Regions from separate parts of the Shimazuella sp. NTD247 genome, predicted to be linked through region 2. Evidence: a T-box and tRNA genes for the amino acid it is inferred to sense, from the RefSeq annotation. Region 2 holds a T-box; the other holds one or more tRNA genes.
What was found. A T-box is a leader RNA that pairs with one kind of tRNA and senses whether it is charged. The one in region 2 lies ahead of proS (proline--tRNA ligase), so its partner is inferred to be a tRNA-Pro.
Positions count from the first base shown of each region.

Region 1: it encodes a tRNA-Pro, which carries the amino acid that the T-box ahead of proS (proline--tRNA ligase) is inferred to sense. The anticodon was not compared.

Region 1 covers NZ_JCAJZU010000004.1:393,783-404,115, forward strand. Annotated here, with positions in the region: gene AC5WOC_RS12845 (Tex family protein) at 75-2,204, shown strand; gene cmpA (cortex morphogenetic protein CmpA) at 2,253-2,384, opposite strand; gene AC5WOC_RS12855 (hypothetical protein) at 2,526-2,846, shown strand; gene AC5WOC_RS12860 (Bax inhibitor-1/YccA family protein) at 2,909-3,607, shown strand; tRNA gene AC5WOC_RS12865 (tRNA-Asn) at 3,784-3,858, shown strand; tRNA gene AC5WOC_RS12870 (tRNA-Ser) at 3,864-3,954, shown strand; tRNA gene AC5WOC_RS12875 (tRNA-Glu) at 3,971-4,047, shown strand; tRNA gene AC5WOC_RS12880 (tRNA-Val) at 4,053-4,128, shown strand; tRNA gene AC5WOC_RS12885 (tRNA-Asp) at 4,160-4,236, shown strand; tRNA gene AC5WOC_RS12890 (tRNA-His) at 4,251-4,326, shown strand; tRNA gene AC5WOC_RS12895 (tRNA-Gln) at 4,341-4,415, shown strand; tRNA gene AC5WOC_RS12900 (tRNA-Lys) at 4,449-4,524, shown strand; tRNA gene AC5WOC_RS12905 (tRNA-Leu) at 4,531-4,615, shown strand; tRNA gene AC5WOC_RS12910 (tRNA-Leu) at 4,638-4,723, shown strand; tRNA gene AC5WOC_RS12915 (tRNA-Pro) at 4,784-4,860, shown strand; gene AC5WOC_RS12920 (putative protein N(5)-glutamine methyltransferase) at 4,963-5,760, shown strand; gene AC5WOC_RS12925 (MarR family winged helix-turn-helix transcriptional regulator) at 6,012-6,629, shown strand; tRNA gene AC5WOC_RS12930 (tRNA-Gly) at 6,744-6,817, shown strand; gene tsaE (tRNA (adenosine(37)-N6)-threonylcarbamoyltransferase complex ATPase subunit type 1 TsaE) at 6,904-7,347, shown strand; gene tsaB (tRNA (adenosine(37)-N6)-threonylcarbamoyltransferase complex dimerization subunit type 1 TsaB) at 7,344-8,039, shown strand; gene rimI (ribosomal protein S18-alanine N-acetyltransferase) at 8,042-8,503, shown strand; gene tsaD (tRNA (adenosine(37)-N6)-threonylcarbamoyltransferase complex transferase subunit TsaD) at 8,496-9,491, shown strand; gene AC5WOC_RS12955 (hypothetical protein) at 9,519-9,812, shown strand; gene AC5WOC_RS12960 (hypothetical protein) at 9,954-10,333, shown strand, end outside.
Region 2 covers NZ_JCAJZU010000001.1:747,602-757,934, reverse strand. Annotated here, with positions in the region: gene AC5WOC_RS03770 (SDR family NAD(P)-dependent oxidoreductase) at 1-164, shown strand, start outside; gene AC5WOC_RS03765 (ArsR/SmtB family transcription factor) at 322-669, shown strand; gene AC5WOC_RS03760 (SRPBCC domain-containing protein) at 682-1,197, shown strand; gene AC5WOC_RS03755 (VOC family protein) at 1,239-1,613, shown strand; gene AC5WOC_RS03750 (hypothetical protein) at 1,695-1,952, opposite strand; gene proS (proline--tRNA ligase) at 2,201-3,631, opposite strand; T-box leader at 3,669-3,868, opposite strand; partial or broken gene AC5WOC_RS03740 (recombinase family protein) at 4,057-4,609, shown strand; partial or broken gene AC5WOC_RS03735 (phosphoribulokinase) at 4,734-4,886, shown strand; gene AC5WOC_RS03730 (MBL fold metallo-hydrolase) at 5,179-5,922, shown strand; gene AC5WOC_RS03725 (DUF192 domain-containing protein) at 6,138-6,509, shown strand; gene AC5WOC_RS03720 (BclA C-terminal domain-containing protein) at 6,658-9,195, opposite strand; gene rnz (ribonuclease Z) at 9,385-10,296, opposite strand.

The DNA.
Region 1 (10,333 bases), on a different contig from region 2:
TTTTTTTCGTCGTTTTACAGAAAGTATCCATGTATGACAAAATAGAAAGCGAACACAAGTTAGGTGGTGCCAATATGGATGTGATGGATCTCGTTGAACAAGTTGCTCGGGAGTTATCTTTTCGAGTAGAGCAAGTGAAAGTGACCATGGAATTAATTGAAGCAGGCAATACAATTCCCTTTATTGCTCGTTATCGAAAAGAAATGACGGGGGAATTGGATGAGGAACAGCTTCGGCAAATTGAAGAGCGGTATCGTTATATTTCAGGTTTATATGCTAGAAGAGATGAGATCGTTCGCCTTATCGATGAACAAGGAAAATTAACAGATGAACTTCATGATAAATTGAAGAAGGCAACAAAATTACAAGAATTGGAGGATTTATATTTACCTTATCGACCAAAACGCAAAACAAGGGCAAGTATGGCAAGGGAGAAAGGTTTGGAACCATTAGCAAAATTGATTCTGGAATCCACAGAATCCATTTCTGATGAATCCATTTCCCCTTTTGTGAACGAGGAGAAAAAAGTAAACTCTGTTGAAGAAGCAGTCAAAGGTGCACTCGATATTTTAGCAGAAGAATTATCGGAAGATGCAGATACACGAAAATGGGTTCGCACCTATACTTGGAACCAAGGTGTACTTGAGGCAAAAGCAGTAGACGAAGATGAAAAAACGGTTTACGAGATGTATTATGACTATCAAGAGCCGATCCGTACGATGCCGTCTCATCGGGTATTGGCAGTTCGAAGAGCGGAAAGAGAAGGAATACTTAAATTAAAAATATCTGTTCCAGAAGAAGGTGTTTTTTCTCTTTTACACAAGTGGTTTCCGCATGAAAATACATATACTGCGTCTATCATACAGGACAGCTATAAACGTTTGATTTCGCCTTCCATAGATCGAGAAATACATGCGAAGATGCTTATAGATGCAGAGGAAAAAGCAATAGACATTTTTAAAGAAAACTTAAGACATCTTTTGCTTCAATCTCCTATCACAGGAAAGGTAGTTCTTGGAGTAGATCCAGCATACCGTACAGGATGTAAATTAGCTGTAGTGGATGAAACTGGTAAATTGCTTGATGTAGATGTTATTTATCCAACGAAACCGAATGAACGGATTGAAGAAGCAAAAGAAAAAGTGCAATTGTTGTTGGAAAAATATCCAATTGAACTGATTGCGATCGGTAATGGAACTGCATCACGCGAAACCGAAGATTTTATTGCTGAAATTATACAAGAAGTGAATAAAGAACTTTTTTATGTCATTGTCAATGAAGCTGGAGCGAGTGTATATTCTGCTTCCCCATTAGCAAAGGAAGAATTTCCGGAATTAGACGCTGCGAGGAGAAGTGCTGTTTCCATTGCCCGTCGTTTGCAAGATCCGCTTGCAGAATTAGTAAAAATTGATCCGAAATCAGTTGGAGTAGGCCAATACCAGCATGATGTAAACCAGAAAAAATTGTCAGAGTCATTAACACAAGTGGTGGAATCATCCGTTAACTATGTGGGTGTAGATGTTAATACGGCATCTCCATCATTGTTGCAATATATTTCTGGTGTCAGCAAAGCCGTTGCCAAAAATATTGTGACAGAAAGAGAGAAAATCGGTAAATTTACAAACAGAAAACAATTGAAAAAGGTCCCAAAATTAGGGGCAAAAACGTTTGAACAGTGCATTGGATTTTTACGAATTCGCGATGGAGAAGATCCATTGGATAAAACACCTATTCATCCCGAGTCATATGAAATTGCCAGCAAACTCTTGGAAAAACTAGACATTTTACCAAATGATTTAGGATTCGATACAACAAAGGAAAAACTGAAAAACGTCGATGTGGAGAAGATGGCGTCAGAGTTAAATAGCGGGGTACCAACAATGAAAGATATTATTGATTCCCTTTTACGACCAGGTAGAGACCCGCGTGAATCACTTCCAAGCCCGATTCTTCGCTCGGACGTTTTAAAAGCAGATGATTTGGAGACGGGTATGCATCTAAAAGGAACGATTCGTAATGTTGTTGCTTTTGGTGCATTTGTTGATATCGGTTTAAAAAATGATGCATTGGTGCACATATCCAAACTCAGTAATCAGTATGTGCGCAATCCAATGGATGTGGTGACAGTCGGGGATATTGTAGATGTATGGGTTTTGTCAGTGGATAAGGATAGAGACCGTGTAAGTCTAAGTATGGTGAATTAAACAAGAGATAGGACTTCTCTAAGAAAAGGCAGGAAGTCCTATCTTTTTTTATAAATTTTTACTCGTTTTTTCATACTCTTTTTTAATAAAAGTAAACCAGCAACGATTTAAAAATCGAATTTGATTTCGATCTTTTGCCTGAAACGCCTGCATCAATTGTTTACTGAGCCAATTGGGCATGCGGTAATGCTCCTTCCGTTTTTTCAGTGGTTATTTTATATGTATTACATGAATAGGTTGTCTTGTGCCTAATCGAAAGAGAAATAAAAAAAATGAATGAAAAAGTTCATTTGCGGGTAAAAGGTAGGTGAGGTGATTGAAATGGAAAGTAAACAAACTTATTATGTGACTGTAGATGGAAGCATAAACACAGAGGAAAATTTAGATAATGCACCTTATGATTTTGAAGTTCAAGCAACAAAAGAAGAAATAAATAATTTACAAAGTTTATTCCAACAATCATATAATGAGGATTGGGAAACATTTACGGAAGCACATCTTCCATACCAGACGGAAGATAGACAAAAACAAAGTACAGATGTGGATAAAAAAATTCGCGATATCTACACAGCTATTTATCATTTGGGCACAGAAGATACAAAGCAGTCCATAAAAAGCCTTGGAATTGTTGATCTTTCGTGAACTTGTGAGTATACTTAGTAGTGAGTATATTTTTTCCTAACATTTTATTGGAGGAATGAGTAGTGGGACCACAATACTATCAATCTTCTTCTGCAGTTAGAACAGATCAACGCTTATTTCAACGCGTTTTTGCTTGGATGTTTGCTGGCTTGCTACTTACGGGAATTATTGCATATTACTTAAGTAGTACAATCAATATGGTTGCTTTCCTTGATTTTTATCCAAAAATGATATGGGTTGCAATCATTGCCGAATTCGTAATTGTTTTTGCACTTTCTGCGTTTATTAGCAGGATGTCCCCGTTTGTTGCCACCTTCATGTTCTTTTTGTATGCTGCTATCAATGGGATAACATTCAGTGTAATCCTTGCACGTGTTGACATCAGTACAGTAGGTTCTGCATTTATTATTACTGCAGGTATGTTTGGTATATCAGCAGCAATTGGTTATATAACGAAAGCAGATCTTTCCAAAATGGGTTCGATTTTGTTGATGTTTGTGCTAGGTATTGTATTAGCTAGTCTTGTAAACATTTTTCTTTTACACAGCGATACATTTGACTTGATTCTTTCTTATATCATTGTTGCAGTTTTCTGTGGAATTACTGCTTATGATGTGCAGAACATTAAGCGATTGAGTGCGAGTATCCAAGGGATGGATCAAAATACAGCTACAAAGGTAGCTATTTTTGGAGCATTGATGTTGTATATTGACTTTATTGCTATTCTGCAAAGCTTAATCAACATTTTTTCAAGAGACTAAGCTTGATTTAAAAACCTTCTCACTTAAAGTGGAGAAGGTTTTTTTCATAAATGAAAAAATTATACTTGACGTGAATATGTGAATCATGCTAGATTATAGAAGTCGCTCGATACGCAATAAAAAAACCTTGCAATCAGTAGTACTTTTTGATACAATGACTCTTGTCTTCAAAATGTTCCCAAATAGCTCAACGGCAGAGCAACCGGCTGTTAACCGGTAGGTTGCAGGTTCGAATCCTGCTTTGGGAGCCAACTATGGAGAGATACTCAAGAGGCCGAAGAGGACGGTTTGCTAAACCGTTAGATGGCGTAAGCCATGCGAGGGTTCGAATCCCTCTCTCTCCGCCAGACTTTACATAATCTCGGCCCGTTGGTGAAGCGGTTCAACACACCAGCCTTTCACGCTGGCATGCAGGGGTTCGAATCCCCTACGGGTCACCATTTTTGGGCGCTTAGCTCAGCTGGGAGAGCACATGCCTTACAAGCATGGGGTCGGCGGTTCGATCCCGTCAGCGCCCACCATTTACCTTATAGTTTTAAAAACCCTTTTTTTGGGGCTGTGGTGTAGAGGCCTAACATGCCTGCCTGTCACGCAGGAGACCGCGGGTTCGAATCCCGTCAGCCCCGCCAGTTTTTTTATTGTGGCGGTCGTGGTGAAGCGGTTAACACACCGGATTGTGGCTCCGGCACTCGAGGGTTCGAATCCCTTCGTCCGCCCCACTTTTTCTTGTTATTGGGGAGTAGCCAAGTGGTAAGGCATCGGTTTTTGGTATCGTGTACCGAAGGTTCGAATCCTTCCTCCCCAGCCACTTTTTTTATAAAAAGTTTTCTCAAATTAATGAGAGCCATTAGCTCAGTTGGTAGAGCATCTGACTTTTAATCAGAGGGTCGAAGGTTCGAGTCCTTCATGGCTCACCATTTTATGCGGGTGTGGCGGAATTGGCAGACGCACTAGATTTAGGTTCTAGCGCCGCGAGGCGTGGGGGTTCAAGTCCCTCCACCCGCACCATTTTTAAAATTACCATATACTTGCGGTCGTGGTGGAATTGGCAGACACGCTATCTTGAGGGGGTAGTGGCCCTAGGCCGTATGGGTTCGAGTCCCATCGACCGCACCAATTTCATCATCTAAAAGAAGAGTTATAAATATAACTTTTCTTTTTTTATACAAATGATTTCGGGGCGTAGCTCAGCTTGGTAGAGTGCCTCGTTCGGGACGAGGATGTCGCAGGTTCAAATCCTGTCGCCCCGACCATAAAACATTTTTTGTGGTCGGACTGAAGCTCAGCTTAGCTGGCTTTTTTCATTTTGTGAAAGAAATTTTTGTATCAACAAAAAAGAGCAAAAAGGAAAAAATATGAATCTTTTTATCAATAAAAAACATAGCGATACGATTTATACAGAGATTGTAACGCAACTACGTGGCGTTGGTTGCGTTTTTGCTGAAGATGAAGCTAAATTACTTATGTCTGCAGCGCAATCTCCAGAGCACCTTTCTGTCATGATAGACCAACGGAAAACGGGAATTCCTCTTGAGTATATTATTGGCTGGACGGAGTTCTGTGGTCTACAAATATTAGTTGATTCAGGAGTTTTTGTTCCCCGCCCCCGCACTGAATTTCTTGTTAAACAAACAGCTGCGTTTGTTCGTCCAGGAGATATTGTAGTAGATATGTGTTGTGGTTCGGGTGCGATAGGTGCTGTGCTGGGCACATACGAGCAATTAGAGTTATATGCTAGTGATGTCGACTCTGCCGCAGTGCAATGTGCTAGGCGCAATCTAGTTTCTGTTGGTGGTAAGGTGTTCCAAGGTGACTTATTTGAGTCTTTGCCTGATACTATTTTGGGACGGATTGATATCTTAGTCGCAAATGTACCTTATGTTCCTAAAGATGAGATCAGCATGTTACCTTCCGAGGCTCGTATATATGAGAAAGAGGTGGCGCTCAACGGTGGAGAGGATGGACTGGATATTTTGCGGCGAATTTCTAAAGATGCTTATCATTGGTTAGCTACTGATGGGCATTTACTGATCGAGGTCAGTGAACAACAAGTTGAAACAGCCGTCGAAATTTATACAAGTAATAAATTCATTCCACAGGTAGTCCGTTCGAATGACTTTGAAGCAACTGTCGTGATTGGAAAGAAGCTTTAAAAATTCAAAAGTAATAAGTAACTAAAATTTAAAAGTTCATCAAAGGAAAAGACTGGCTTAATCCTTTTATCAGGATAAAAGCTAGTTTTTTTATTGTAAAAATAATTTTGTTTCAATCAATACTGATAAGAATGAAAAGTTTCTTTGCAGGTACCAGCAAAAAAAGCGTGACATTTATAACAGGTACCATTATAATACAAATCAGAAGGTACCTGTTAGAATGAATTGTATTATATAGGAGGAAAAACATCATGAGTGAACAAAATTTTGAGTTGTATGAAAAGCTAACCAAGCTTCAGTGGTTATTACACAAACAGCACCTGCGTAGTCATGCCTTGAAAGGTCCCATGGCGGATCCTACTCGTGGACAGGGGAGAATACTTGCCTTGCTTCGCCTTCAGGATGGTATCAGTACAAAAGATTTATCCTATTTGTTAGGGATTCGCGTGTCATCACTCAATGAATTGCTTGCGAAACTTGAAAAGAGTAAATACATTACTCGGGAGCCGTCCGAAGCAGATAAACGAGTGATACTGATAAAATTAACAGAAAAGGGCAGAGATGAAAATCAACAGGAAACAGAACATGAAGATATTTTTAGTTGTCTTTCTCTAGATGAACAAAAAAACTTTGGGGAGTACCTAGATCGTGTAATGGAAAAATTGAAAGAGAAGTTTGGCGAGGAAATGGAAGAAGAGTTTGACAAGCTGCGCGAAGCCCGTGAACGTATGGGTGAAGAGCGATTCAAGCATTTGGCTGCTTTATGGAAGGACAAAAGAGGGCATATGTTTGGCAGAGGAGCATCTCCACATTTTCGTGCCGGTTTCCCAGGCGGTGGGCATGATCATAAAAAAAGACGAGGTCATTAATTTTTGTTAAAAGGAGATGTATTCGCTTCTCCTTTTTTTAAAGCGAATCGAACATCCTAGATGTTGCATCAGATCTAAATTTATGCTATAGTTTTTTAGTAATTAATTTAATATGCGGGTGTAGTTCAATGGTAGAACATCGGCCTTCCAAGCCGAATGTGAGGGTTCGATTCCCTTCACCCGCTCCAATGAAGAAGCTATTTGTTAAAAAGTAGCTTCTTTTTCTTTTTCTTGATAAGATATATTTATTTATGTGGATGGACGGTGTTGTACCTTGGATAATTATGTTTTTCATTCAAAAAATGAAGACGAGACAAGAGCGATTGCCTTTCGTATTGGATCAGTGCTATCCAAAGGTGCAGTTATTGCTTTAAATGGAGAATTAGGTGCTGGAAAAACGACTTTTTCTCAAGGTTTAGCACAAGGGCTTGGTGTAAAAGAATATGTAGACAGCCCAACATTTTCTATTTTAAAAATTTATGAAGGCAGATTGCCTCTTTATCATATGGATGTGTACCGGTTAGATGAGAATAATATTGAAGATCTCGGGCTCGATGAGTTTCTTTATGGAGACGGAGTTTCTCTCGTAGAGTGGCCATCACGAATAACATCCTTGCTCCCAGATCATACCGTAAATATTTCGATAGAAGTCCTTTCTACAGGAGAGAGAGAAATTTTTATGGATTCAAAAACGTTGTTTGAGAAGGTGTCCGAATGAATATTTTGGCTATTGATACTTCTACACTCGTATTAAGTGTAGCGGTATTAAATGAACAAAAAGTACTTGGCGAAATTACAACCAATTTAAAAAAAAATCACTCAGTAAGATTAATGCCTGCTATTGATCAATTATTTCATGACCTAGATATGGCATTAACGGATATTGATTTATTTGCTGTTACTGCCGGTCCTGGTTCTTATACCGGAGTGCGTATTGGTGCGACAACAATAAAAACATTTGCATGGGCTGTACATAAACCTTTTCTTTCTGTTTCTACCCTTGCTGTCATGGCAATGAATGGCGATTATTTCCCGGGTTATATTGTACCTTTGCTCGATGCACGCAGAGAACAAGTTTATGCTGCTGTTTATGAAGGGCAATCAGAAACACAAAAGGAAAGACTCAAAGAACAAATTATTCCGATTGATGAATTGTTGTCTCAATTAAAGCGAATGGATAAAAATATTTTATTTATTGGCGATGATGTTTCTTTCTTTCAATCAAAAATTCAACAGGAACTTGGAGAGCGGGCAATCTTTGCTTCATCGAATAATAATTTGCCTTATGCAAGCAACCTTGGCATATTAGCGATGCAGAAATGGTTAGCAACAAATAGGAGTGAAAAAAATGATTTTGCTCCGAATTACTTACAACTTACTCTAGCTGAAAAAAATTTATTGGGGCGTTAATTATGAATAGTACCAAGAGCCTTTTATTTCGTCCGATGAAAGTAACGGATATCCCAGTTATTATGGAAATAGAAAAACTTTCATTCACTGATCCTTGGAGTGAATTCTCGTTTGTAGATGAAATTACCACCAATGATCTGGCATATTATATTGTCACACAAGTGGATGGACAAGTAGTTGGCTATGCTGGTATGTGGGTTGTTCTGGAAGAATCACAAGTGACCAACATCGCTCTTCATCCCAAGTTTCGTGGACAAGGAATTGCTACGAAAACGATGACTTATTTGATTGAACTTGCGAAACAATTAGGTACTTCAAAAATGACTTTAGAGGTTAGAAAATCGAACCAAATTGCCCAGCGGATATATCGAAACCTTGGATTTACTGTGATAGGAACGAGAAAAAACTATTATCCAGACAATGGAGAAGACGCTATTTTGATGGGATTGGTATTACATGAGTAAACAAGTGATTTTAGGCATTGAAACAAGTTGCGATGAAACGAGTGTCTCGGTAGTAGTGGATGGAGATAAAGTACTTTCCAATGTGATTAGTTCTCAAATGGAGATCCATCAAGCATTTGGAGGTGTTGTTCCAGAAGTCGCTTCTCGTCGGCACGTGGAAAGAATAACATTAATTATCGAACAAGCATTACAAGAAGCAAATATAAGCAAAAGTCAATTGACAGCAATTGCAGTTACCCAAGGTCCAGGACTTGTAGGTGCATTGTTGATTGGTGTTACAGCAGCCAAAGCATTGGCATATTCCTTACGGATTCCGCTAATTCCTGTGCATCATATTGCTGGACATATTTATGCCAATCATCTTGTAAAGCCATTACAATTTCCTCTGATCGCACTGGTTGTGTCTGGAGGGCACACCGAATTAATCTATATGCCAGATCATATGAAATTTGAGCGGATCGGCCGGACAAGAGATGATGCAGTTGGGGAAGCATTTGATAAAGTGGCACGTCTGATGAACTTACCTTATCCAGGAGGCCCGCATATCGACCGATTAGCCGCACTAGGAACTGCGACGTATTCATTGCCGAGAGCATGGTTAGAAAAAGATTCATTGGATTTCAGCTTTAGTGGATTGAAATCAGCAGTTATGCAGTTTATCAAACAAAACGAACGGTACTCCGAAAAGGATTTAGCTGCGAGTTTTCAAAGTGCTGTGCTGGATGTGATTGTTGAAAAAACATTTCGTGCTGTCAAACAAAGAGACGTGAAGCAATTAGTGATCGCTGGTGGTGTTGCAGCAAATAGCGGACTTCGAACGAGACTTCACAACCGAGTGAAACAGGAAAATGTTTCATTGTGTATTCCTCCTTTGGAATTGTGTACAGATAATGCAGCGATGATTGCATCAGCAGCTTATTTTTTATTACAAGAAAAGAATTATGCAGATTTGGAATTGAATGCTGTTGCAAACTTACCATTAGTATAAGCATCTTTTGAGGAAACGGGGAATAGCATGGCACGAGCCGAATGGAAAAAATTTCTCATATTAGTTTTGTATGTGAGTTTCTTTGGTTTAGGGCAGCTTATTATTTGGAAACTACTAGCTACAGTCAAAATAGTATTTACAATTAATGGATATGCACTTGATTTGACAGCAGTTCTTCACTTAGTTGAAAGTGTGCTTATCTATTCAGCGATTATTTATGTCATTTTGAAGAAGACAAACTACTGGAACATCCTTTTTCAAGCAAGTGATATAGTAAAGGAACAGACGGCTCTACGAAAAGAAAAACAAGATAGCGAATAAAACAACCGTTGAATGCCTACAAACGGTTGTTTTATTTATCATCATATTTTTCTATTCTCAATTTACAGCTTTTTTCGTATACTAGAAGTATCAAGTACCCGTCCGATATCGTAGAACAACAAAGAATTCGAGGAAAGTAAAATGGACGTCAGCTTCCGTATTCTGGACATGGTCGAGCGCTTCGGTCACTTGCTCGTCAACGCCTGCAAGGTCGTGTTCTACATGATCTTCGGTGCTCTGGTGTACAACTACATCCAGACGCATCCCCAGCAGGTCAACGAGTTCAAGACCGAGGCGATCCCGGTCCTGCGTCGGATGTACGACGCCACCTCGAACCGCATCTCCGGTGTCATGCATGACGCCCACTCGGTGTTCACTGTCAACAACCTGATCATCGTGGTGCTGCTGGTCACTGCGGTCATCCTCTGCAACCGCTGGGCCGACCGTCGGTACAGGCTGAAGATGATGCAGTACGGCAACCCCACCGGGGCGAAGCCGCTGCCGGTGCAGCAGCAGTTCTG
Region 2 (10,333 bases):
AATTAGATGATCAAGTAAAGCAGCATCTCATTGACCTTCACCCGATGGGGAGACTAGGCAGAGCAGAAGAAGTAGCATCATCTGTATTATTTCTTGCAAGTGAAGAAGCTTCATTTATAACAGGTACGACACTTCTGGTTGATGGAGGATACACCGCACAGTAAATTTAGAGAGAATTGAAAAAGAAATAGGATGAATTGTAACTTCGTTATAAATATTCCTTTACAGGAATATTCCCGTTATGGTATATTTAATTAGAAAGAAATTGGTATAAAGGAGTTGGAAAAGATACGAAAAATTATATTTAAGAGGTGATTTCACATGTCAGGGAAGGATCCGGACATGGAGGTGACGATACTAAGTGCTTTGGCGGAAAGAAATCGGTTGAATATTATTCAGCTCTTGCGTGATGGTCCTTTGACAGTTGGGGAAATAGCTATTCGATTAGGGATACGTCAACCTCAAACCTCAAAACATCTGAAGGTGCTTAGTGAAAGTGGAATATTAGAAGTAAATGCGGACGCCAATAGGCGAATTTATAAGTTAAAACCCGAGCCGTTTATAGTCATGAATTCTTGGTTGCGATCTTTTCAGCGTGTTATGGAAGAGAGATTTGACAATTTGGATGACTATTTACAGCGATTACAAAAAAAAGAAATGGAAAAGTGAGGAGTATTTGCAATGTCTAACAATAAATTGGTTTCTAGAGTGGAAAAAGATCGGATACTCGTTTTAGAGCGTGTTTTTGACGCACCACGAGATCTTGTTTTTCAAATGTTCAAAGAAGCAGAACACCTTAAACATTGGTGGGGACCAAGAGGATGGGAGTTGACGGTTTGTCATATTGATTTTCAGCCAGACGGAGTTTGGCATTATTGTATGAAATGTGTTGATAAAAACCAAGGTGATTTTTATGGTATGGAATCGTGGGGAAAATGTGTTTATAAAGAAATTGTTGAGCCAGAAATGATCATTTATACGGATTATTTTTCTGATGAACAAGGAAATATTAATGATTCTATGCCAGCGACCATAAATAAAATGGAATTTATCGATCTGGGTGGAAAAACGCAGCTGATCAATCGAGCTGAATATGTGTCTGCTGAGGATCTTCAGTCTGTATTGGATATGGGAATGCTACCTGGAATAACTCAGACTTGGGATCGTTTAGAAGAGCATTTAAACGAATTAATATAAGGAAAAATGAAAATCAAATAAATAAAAAGCGAGGAAAGAAAATGATTCAGAAATTAGGTCAAGTGATGTTGTATGTCAACGATCAGGAAAAAGTATTAAAATTTTGGACAGAAAAAGTAGGTTTTCGCTTGGTTTCTGAGGAGAGTCAGGGAGATATGAGATGGTTTGAAGTTGCTCCAGCAGGGGCAGATACAAGCATTGTACTCCACAACAAAGAACAAATTGCAAAAATGCAACCTGAATTAAATCTCAATACACCATCACTACTGTTCTTTTCAGAGGATCTAGACAGCTTATATCAAGACTTCAAAAATAAAGAAGTCACTGTTGGAGATTTAGTAAATATGCCTTCTGGAAAAGTATTTAACTTTTCCGATGTGGAAGGGAATTATTTTGCAGTAATGGAGAGAAAATAGCTTAATGTTAAAATGCGGTGGGATTTAATGATGGACCACATCTGTCTTGTTTTCGCAGGACAGATGTGGTCCATTTGAGTATTATGTCATTTCCATTTTCACTGTAATAATTTCTCCGTCAACAGGAAATGTAAGTTCTTTTTTCTCACCAGCTGACAGAACAGCCTGAAGTTTGTTATCTGCATACACTTTGTTTCTATCTACTCGAAGACAACAAAAGGGACGATAATTTGCTGGACTAAGAAGAACAATCTGCCTATTTTTGACATCTGCATTTACCAATTCATCATCCAGTTCAATGGTAAATCGAATCTTTCCAATGATTTCCGTAGTAGACACGATGCTCCTTGTATTGGAGTTTGAATTTGACTGTTTCTTAAGAAGAATAGCATAGATTCTTCGAAATTTATAGTTATCTCTTTCGATAATCATGATTGAAATTGATGTCATATTTTACTCTAAGGGATAGTACCATTGGTTCTACCCCGATTAAATTGAAAGTAGCATAGTTTTCATCATTTCGATTGAAGAGAAAACCAGCTAATATCCCGACAGATACTAGCTGGTTTTCTGTAATGAACAAGAGCTCAATATGCTTTTGCCCAATATACCATGTGTTTTGCCTCTTTATTACAGCAAACACATTTATCTGAAAGCTGAACTTGTTCAAATGGAATGCAACGAGATGTTGCACCACTTTCCTCTTTTATCAAATCCTCACAAGCTACATCACCACACCACATAGCTTTAATAAAACAATTTTCAATATTTAAAGTATGTTTGAATTCTTCTAAATCAAAGACAGTTGATGTTTTGTTTTTAAGGTGATTTGCAGCTTTTAAATACATACTAATTTGGATATCTGATAAAATCTTTTGAATAGTACTTTCTAAATCATTTAATGCAACACTTATTTTCTCTCCAGAATCACGTCTTACTAACACTACTTGCTTCTTTTCAATATCTTTTGGTCCTACCTCTAAACGTATTGGAATTCCCTGCATCTCATATTCATTAAATTTCCATCCTGGTTGTTTATCACTTGCATCAATATCAATTCGTACCAAGTTTGAAAGTCTACTCATGATGGAATAAGCATGATCTAAAACACCTTCCTTGTGTTGAGCAATTGGAACAATCATCACTTGTGTAGGAGCCACTTTTGGAGGTAAGACTAATCCTCTATTATCACCATGAACCATAATCATTGCTCCTATTATTCGTGTTGTAAATCCCCAAGAAGTTTGTTGAACATTTTGTAGCTCTCCATCCCTGTTCAAAAAGTTAATTCCAAAAACCTTAGCAAATCCGTCACCTAAAAAGTGGGAGGTTGCTGTTTGTAGTGCTTTACCATCATGCATGAGACTCTCTGCTGTGTATGTGAATTTAGCTCCAGCAAATTTTTCTTTATTCGTTTTTTTACCTTTAATAACAGGGATAGCTAATAGATCTTCACATAATGTTGAATATACATTGAGCATTTTTTCCGTTTCATTAATAGCCTCTTCTTCCGTTTCATGACAAGTATGACCTTCTTGCCACAAAAATTCTAGTGTTCTTAGAAAAGGACGAGTTGTTTTTTCCCACCTTACGACATTTACCCATTGATTGTATAGTTTTGGTAAATCTCTATAAGAATGGATAATATTATTAAAATGTTCACCAAATAATACCTCCGAAGTAGGCCGAATACATAAACGTTCTTGCAGTTTTTCTTCACCACCATGTGTGACCCATACAACTTCAGGAGCAAATCCTTCAATATGATCTTTTTCTTTTTGCAGTAAACTTTCAGGTATTAAAAGTGGCATATAAACATTTTCATGTCCAGTTTCCTTAATTTGTTTATCTAGTTGATCTTTTATAATCTCCCAAATTTTGTATCCATATGGTCGTATTATCATACATCCTCGTACACTTGAATAATCAACAAGTTTTGCTTTCGTTACAACATCTGTATACCATTGGGCAAAATCAACTTCCATGTTAGTGATTTTTTCAACAAAATGTTTTGACATCTTTCTCCTCCTATTAATCAAAAAAGCTGAGCCTTAAGTTAGGGACCATCTCTGGTGGTACCACCCTAATTTAAAGCTCAGCTTTACACTTCATTTTAATAACGGCATATAACCGTCTGTGTTTTGTTACACAGAACTTAAAGGTAGGTTCACTTGAATGTCTTTAGGAACTTCTCAGCATGTGTTCCCTCTCTGTGAAAGTTTATTCAAATTACTAATCCTAATCAACGATGTTTTGATATTTAATTTTTGAGATAGTATATATGTAAATCAATTCAAAATCAATACTAGAGGCAACTTTATTGTAGAGGTTATTGGTAATCTTTTTGGTAATTATTTTCGGGAAAAGATAATGCTAATAAAATCAAAGACAAGTGAAGCAGTAAACGTAAAATAAAAATATACAAGTTTACTGAAGGTTCCATATGATTATTGGGTATGGCATGTTTCTACTGTTGACCAAAACATAGATCGTCAAATTCGTATTCTTTCTGAATATGATTGCAAAAAATAGTAATAGAGAAGTTTACTGGTACTATCAAAAATTGAAAAGGTCTTCATCAACTTTTTGATATATTCAGGAATGGTGATACAGTTGTAGTAGAGAGTATTTCTCGTTTAGGACGTAAAACATTGGATATCCTCAGCATTATTCAACAGTTGGAAGAGGTAGGATTTCAATTCATTTCTTTAAAGGGAAATATGGATACAAGGACCTCTACAGGTAAAGCGATGTTCCAAATGATGTGCGTAATTACTGAATTAGAAAGATATCTTATTGCTTAGAGAGTAAAAGAAGGACTCGAAGCAAGTAAAAAGCGTGGAAAAACATTAGGTAGACCCAAGCTAGACAAAGAAAAGCTCACTGTTGCACTTCGGAAGTATGACAGCAAAGAATATTCTGTTAAAGAGATTGTTTCAGTAACAAGAATATCTCAAGATTCTCTATATAGGGCAATAAATCGAATTCATGTATAATAAAAAGGAAGAATATTTCGATATCATATAAGTAAACAAGAGGAGTATATCAGTAAAAGGGAGAGAGTGATGGATAAGTAATTACAAGAAATCATAAATTGGCTCAAAATATATGATGAAAAGATATATTGTTAGCTCAAACCTACGAAAGCATGCAATCATCGACTATACATATCAGAATGAAACTCATCGTTATAAAATGACGGCTTGCCATCCATCAGCGCATCATTTGTCTTCTTTAGAAAGAGATGTTCAGATGGTTAGAGCTGGTTTAGATTTATCGAAGCTTCCGATAAAATGCAAATAATCAAGGAGTAAAACCAGCAATTGAACGATGAAGTGTAATTTACCCAATAATGGATGAGATGAACTCTTTTGATCATAACAAATGCTAATATGCATGAAAGAACTATAGAAAACAAGTTTGTTTCACAAACATAATTATTTCATGAGTCCTTGATCGCTAATTCTTTGCTGTACGCATCTAGTGGCTCGCAACCATCGCCTAACTAGACTCTATTCTTAGTGATGTTACTATTTCTGATGTTCAATAAAAAAGGAGCAAACCAATGGAATTAACGGTACTGGGATGTTATTCCCCTTTTCCAGCAGCAGAGGGAGCAACACCAGGGTATTTGATTACAACAAAGTCAGGAAAAAGGATATTACTTGATTGTGGAAGTGGTGTGTTGGCACAGCTTATTAGATATTTTCCTCCTTACGAGCTGGATATGGTAGTACTCTCACATCTGCATCATGATCATATCGCTGATTTTTTTGTGCTTCAATATGCCTTGATGGTGGCCAGAAAACAAGGTCTGAGAAAATCATCGTTGCCAGTCTATTCACCATTAACTCCAAAAGATTGGTATCGCAAATTGTCTTACCACGACCACATAGAAGTTCATGAATTAAATGAAGAAAGTACCATTCAAATAGATGAACACACAAAACTCCGCACCTATCTTACCAAACATAGTGTTCCGTGTTATGCATTGGAAATAAAGGATAATGAACATACTATTTTATATGGAGCAGATTGTGGTTACGAGACGGATTGGAATGCGATGAATAAATCTCCTGATCTATTTATTTGTGAAGCGACATATTTACAAACGAATATGCCGCATGATGCAAAACATCATTTATCCACTTATCAAGCAGCAGAAATAGCTAATAGACTCAAAGTGAAACAATTACTTGTCACACATCTGTATCCCTTCTACGATAAAAAGCAAATTTTTGATGAAGTAACTACACATTTTAATGGTAAGTGTCAAATTGCACAAATTGGCTTGCAAATCAAGCTTTAAGTATCAACTGAATTCCGATGTCGGAGTTTAGTTGATTTTGCTTTGAGTGCAGTTAACTCGGTTATCAAAATCGATTTGAATTTTCTAGTAAATAAATAATAAATACAATTACTAATAATGTACAAGAGAAAAATTTTCAAAAAAAATACAATAAAAGTAATTGTAACAGATATTTGCGGCTATTATGTAAATAGCTTTAGAGAGGAGGGCAAGAATTGAAAAGATGGTTAGATGTTTATCGATTTCGAAATTTTTTTCGTAAAATGGAGTTGGCCATAACAGAACAAGAACTACTGAAAGGACTTCTTGGGAGAAATTCAGCAGGTAATGGAATGTTTCTCATGGGTGGAAGAATGGTTCATACATTTCAAATGAAGTTTCCGATCGATATCGTCTATCTACATCAAAGTGGTGATATTATTGCAATCGAAGAAAATGTGATGCCAAATCGTTATGGTGGTTATTATGAAAAAGCATCACATGTAATAGAATTTGATTCGGGAACTATTCAAAGTTGCATGATTCAAGTTGGTGAAAAATGGTACTGGGAAAAACCAATCAGCAATAATAATAGAAATAAAGTATGATGAAATGTTATTTTATGTTATATCGCCTCTTTTGGGTAAAGAAAAAACTTCTCTAGATATGAGAAGTTTTTTCTTATGTGAAAACAGAGAAGATATTAAACTCCATGGATTACCCAAGATATCCCACTGCTTTAGCCATGCGGAGTGGTCAAGCTATTCTTATGATTGATAAAGTAGCTCCTGCGCCCGTAACGAGAACAGCTGTTCCTAATAGACCGAACAATTGAAGTGAAATGGTTGTTCCTGCTGATAATGTAACAATGGTATCTGTATTAAAACTGGAAGCGCTAACGGCTGGGGCAATTACAGATTGTGTTAAAGGTGAACCATTAACAATTAATCTTGAACCTAGTAATAAACTAGCTGTTAAATGAACGCCATAAGAAATATAGTAACTTCCTCCTTGAGCTATAGTAAATATTGTATTTGATCCATTTACTGTAATATCTGGTGATAAATTTTGTGCATCAGGAAGAGGGACGACTGTTCCTCCTAATATTACCGCAATAGATGCTCCTGAGGTATTCGCAGCAAAACCGAAGTTCGCTGTTATAGCCGTTCCAGTAGCCCCAGTAGAGCCGGTGGCTCCAGTAGTTCCCGTAGTTCCAGTAGTCCCAGTGGTTCCGGTAGTCCCAGTGGTTCCCGTAGTTCCGGTAGTCCCAGTGGTTCCGGTAGTCCCAGTGGTTCCAGTAGTTCCCGTGGTTCCAGTAGTTCCCGTGGCTCCAGTAGTTCCCGTGGCTCCAGTAGTTCCCGTGGCTCCAGTAGTTCCCGTGGCTCCAGTAGTTCCCGTGGCTCCAGTAGTTCCCGTGGCTCCAGTAGTTCCCGTGGCTCCAGTAGTTCCAGAAGCTCCAGTAGTTCCCGTGGCTCCAGTAGTTCCAGAAGCTCCAGTAGTTCCCGTGGCTCCAGTAGTTCCCGTGGCTCCAGTAGTTCCCGTGGCTCCAGTAGTTCCAGAAGCTCCAGTAGTTCCCGTGGCTCCAGTAGTTCCCGTGGCTCCAGTAGTTCCGGTAGTCCCAGTGGTTCCCGTAGTTCCGGTAGTCCCAGTGGTTCCCGTAGCTCCAGTAGTTCCCGTAGCTCCAGTAGTTCCCGTAGTTCCGGTAGGCCCAGTAGTCCCAGAAGCTCCAGTAGTTCCGGTAACGCCAGTAGTTCCAGAAGCTCCGGTAGTCCCAGAAGCTCCAGTAGTTCCCGTGGCTCCAGTAGTTCCAGAAGCTCCGGTAGTCCCAGAAGCTCCAGTAGTTCCCGTGGCTCCAGTAGTTCCCGTGGCTCCGGTAGTCCCAGAAGCTCCGGTAGTCCCAGAAGCTCCAGTAGTTCCCGTGGCTCCCGTAGTTCCAGAAGCTCCGGTAGTCCCAGAAGCTCCAGTAGTTCCAGAAGCTCCGGTAGTCCCAGAAGCTCCAGTAGTTCCCGTGGCTCCAGTAGTTCCCGTGGCTCCAGTAGTTCCCGTGGCTCCAGTAGTTCCGGTAACGCCAGTAGTTCCCGTAGTTCCAGTAGTCCCAGTGGTTCCGGTAGTCCCAGTGGTTCCCGTAGTTCCGGTAGTCCCAGTGGTTCCGGTAGTCCCAGTGGTTCCCGTAGTTCCGGTAGTCCCAGTGGTTCCGGTAGTCCCAGTGGCTCCAGTAGTTCCCGTGGCTCCAGTAGTTCCCGTGGCTCCCGTAGTTCCGGTAACGCCAGTAGTTCCCGTAGTTCCGGTAGTCCCAGTGGTTCCCGTAGTTCCGGTAGTCCCAGTGGCTCCCGTAGTTCCGGTAACGCCAGTAGTTCCCGTAGTTCCGGTAGTCCCAGTGGTTCCCGTAGTTCCGGTAGTCCCAGTGGTTCCCGTAGTTCCAGTAGTCCCAGAAGCTCCCGTAGTTCCCGTGGCTCCCGTAGTTCCCGTGGCTCCAGTAGTTCCCGTGGCTCCCGTAGTTCCCGTGGCTCCCGTAGTTCCCGTGGCTCCCGTAGTTCCAGAAGCTCCAGTAGTTCCCGTGGCTCCGGTAGTCCCAGAAGCTCCAGTAGTTCCCGTGGCTCCAGTAGTTCCCGTGGCTCCAGTAGTTCCGGTAGTCCCAGTGGTTCCCGTAACCCCGGTAGTCCCAGTGGTTCCGGTAGTCCCAGTGGTTCCAGAAGCTCCGGTAGTCCCAGAAGCTCCAGTAGTTCCCGTGGCTCCGGTAGTCCCAGAAGCTCCCGTAGTTCCCGTGGCTCCAGTAGTTCCCGTGGCTCCAGTAGTTCCCGTGGCTCCAGTAGTTCCGGTAACGCCAGTAGTTCCCGTGGCTCCAGTAGTTCCCGTGGCTCCAGTAGTTCCGGTAACGCCAGTAGTTCCCGTGGCTCCAGTAGTTCCGGTAGCTCCAGTAGTCCCGGTAGCTCCAGTAGTTCCAGAAGTCCCAGTAGCTCCAGTAGTTCCAGAAGTCCCAGTAGAGCCGGTAGCTCCAGAAGCTCCGGTAACGCCAGTGGCCCCAGTAGTTCCCGTGACCCCGGTAGAGCCGGTAGGCCCAGTAGCCCCAGTAGCCCCAGTAGCCCCAGTAGCCCCAGTTACTCCTCTAGGTCCGATTGGTCCAGTAGAGCCAGTAGGCCCTTTTGGCCCTATACAACAAGGGAATGGGATAATGGGTTGGCACGGTAGAGAATTACAATTTTCAAATGGAGCTGTACTATCATCATTTATCCATGATTCAAAGGCTGCAGCCCATTTTTTATTTATTTTTTTGTTGTTTGTTATAAAGATCAACTCTCCTCTCTTTCTACTCTAGTAAAGTATATGAAAGTGAGGGAATTAATGGGAGGGATATAAGCTGTTATCTAAGCCTTTTTTGAGGTAAGGTCTAGTTACAATGAATAGTACAAGTAGTAAATGATGTAAAATGATATAACTTTTCTTGTTTCTCGTCTTTCGAAAATCTATTGCCCCTCTTGTTTTTTAAATTTCATAGAATTGGTGTTCGTTTGCTATCTCAGCATTTGGAAAAATACTTCTTACTTCTTCTATCAAAGTCTCTTCCATAACTTCATGATAACGAGGACTTAAGTGATTTATGATTAGTTGTTTTGTTCCAGCTTCTTTAGCAATGGTGGCAGCTTGGGTAGTTGTAGAATGGAAGTATTGAGATGCTTTATCTTGCAGTTCATGAAGTTGTGTAGCTTCGTGAATTAATAGATCAGCATTTTTAGCTAATAGAATACTATTTTCGCAAGGGAGTGTATCGCCTAAGATCGTAATAATTTTCCCAGGTGTGGGAGGATCGATAAAATGTTTTCCATCTAATTTTCTACCACCGGCTAATGTTACAACTTCTCCTTTTTTAAACCGTTGAAAGATTGGTCCAGGTTTTACCCCTTCCGCGATTAATTTTTTTGTATTTAGTTTTCCAGGTTTTTCACTTTCTTCGATACGATATCCAAAACAATCAATTCGATGTTCGAGTATTTTTATGTGGATAGTAAAATGGTTTTCGTTTAATGTCATACCGTCTTCTATTCCTATATAATTAATACGATGGCTGACATGTGTTTCACTGATGGCAAGGGTAGTTTGTACAAATTCTTCTATCCCTTTTGGCCCGTATATGGTGATGGGCGAATCTGTTTGAAAAGAACGTGTACTAAGTAAACCAGGTAATCCATAAATATGGTCACCATGTAAATGCGTGATGAAAATCCGGCTAATTTTACTCAGTTTAATGGGAGATTTCATAATTTGATGTTGAGTTCCTTCACCACAATCAAATAGCCAAATATCACCATGATACTCAGGTAAGATTAGTGCCAAAGATGATACGTTTCGAATGGTGGAAGGGACACCAGCACTTGTTCCTAAAAAATATAGTTTCATAGCTAAACAGTCTCTTTCCTTATTCATGATATTATCC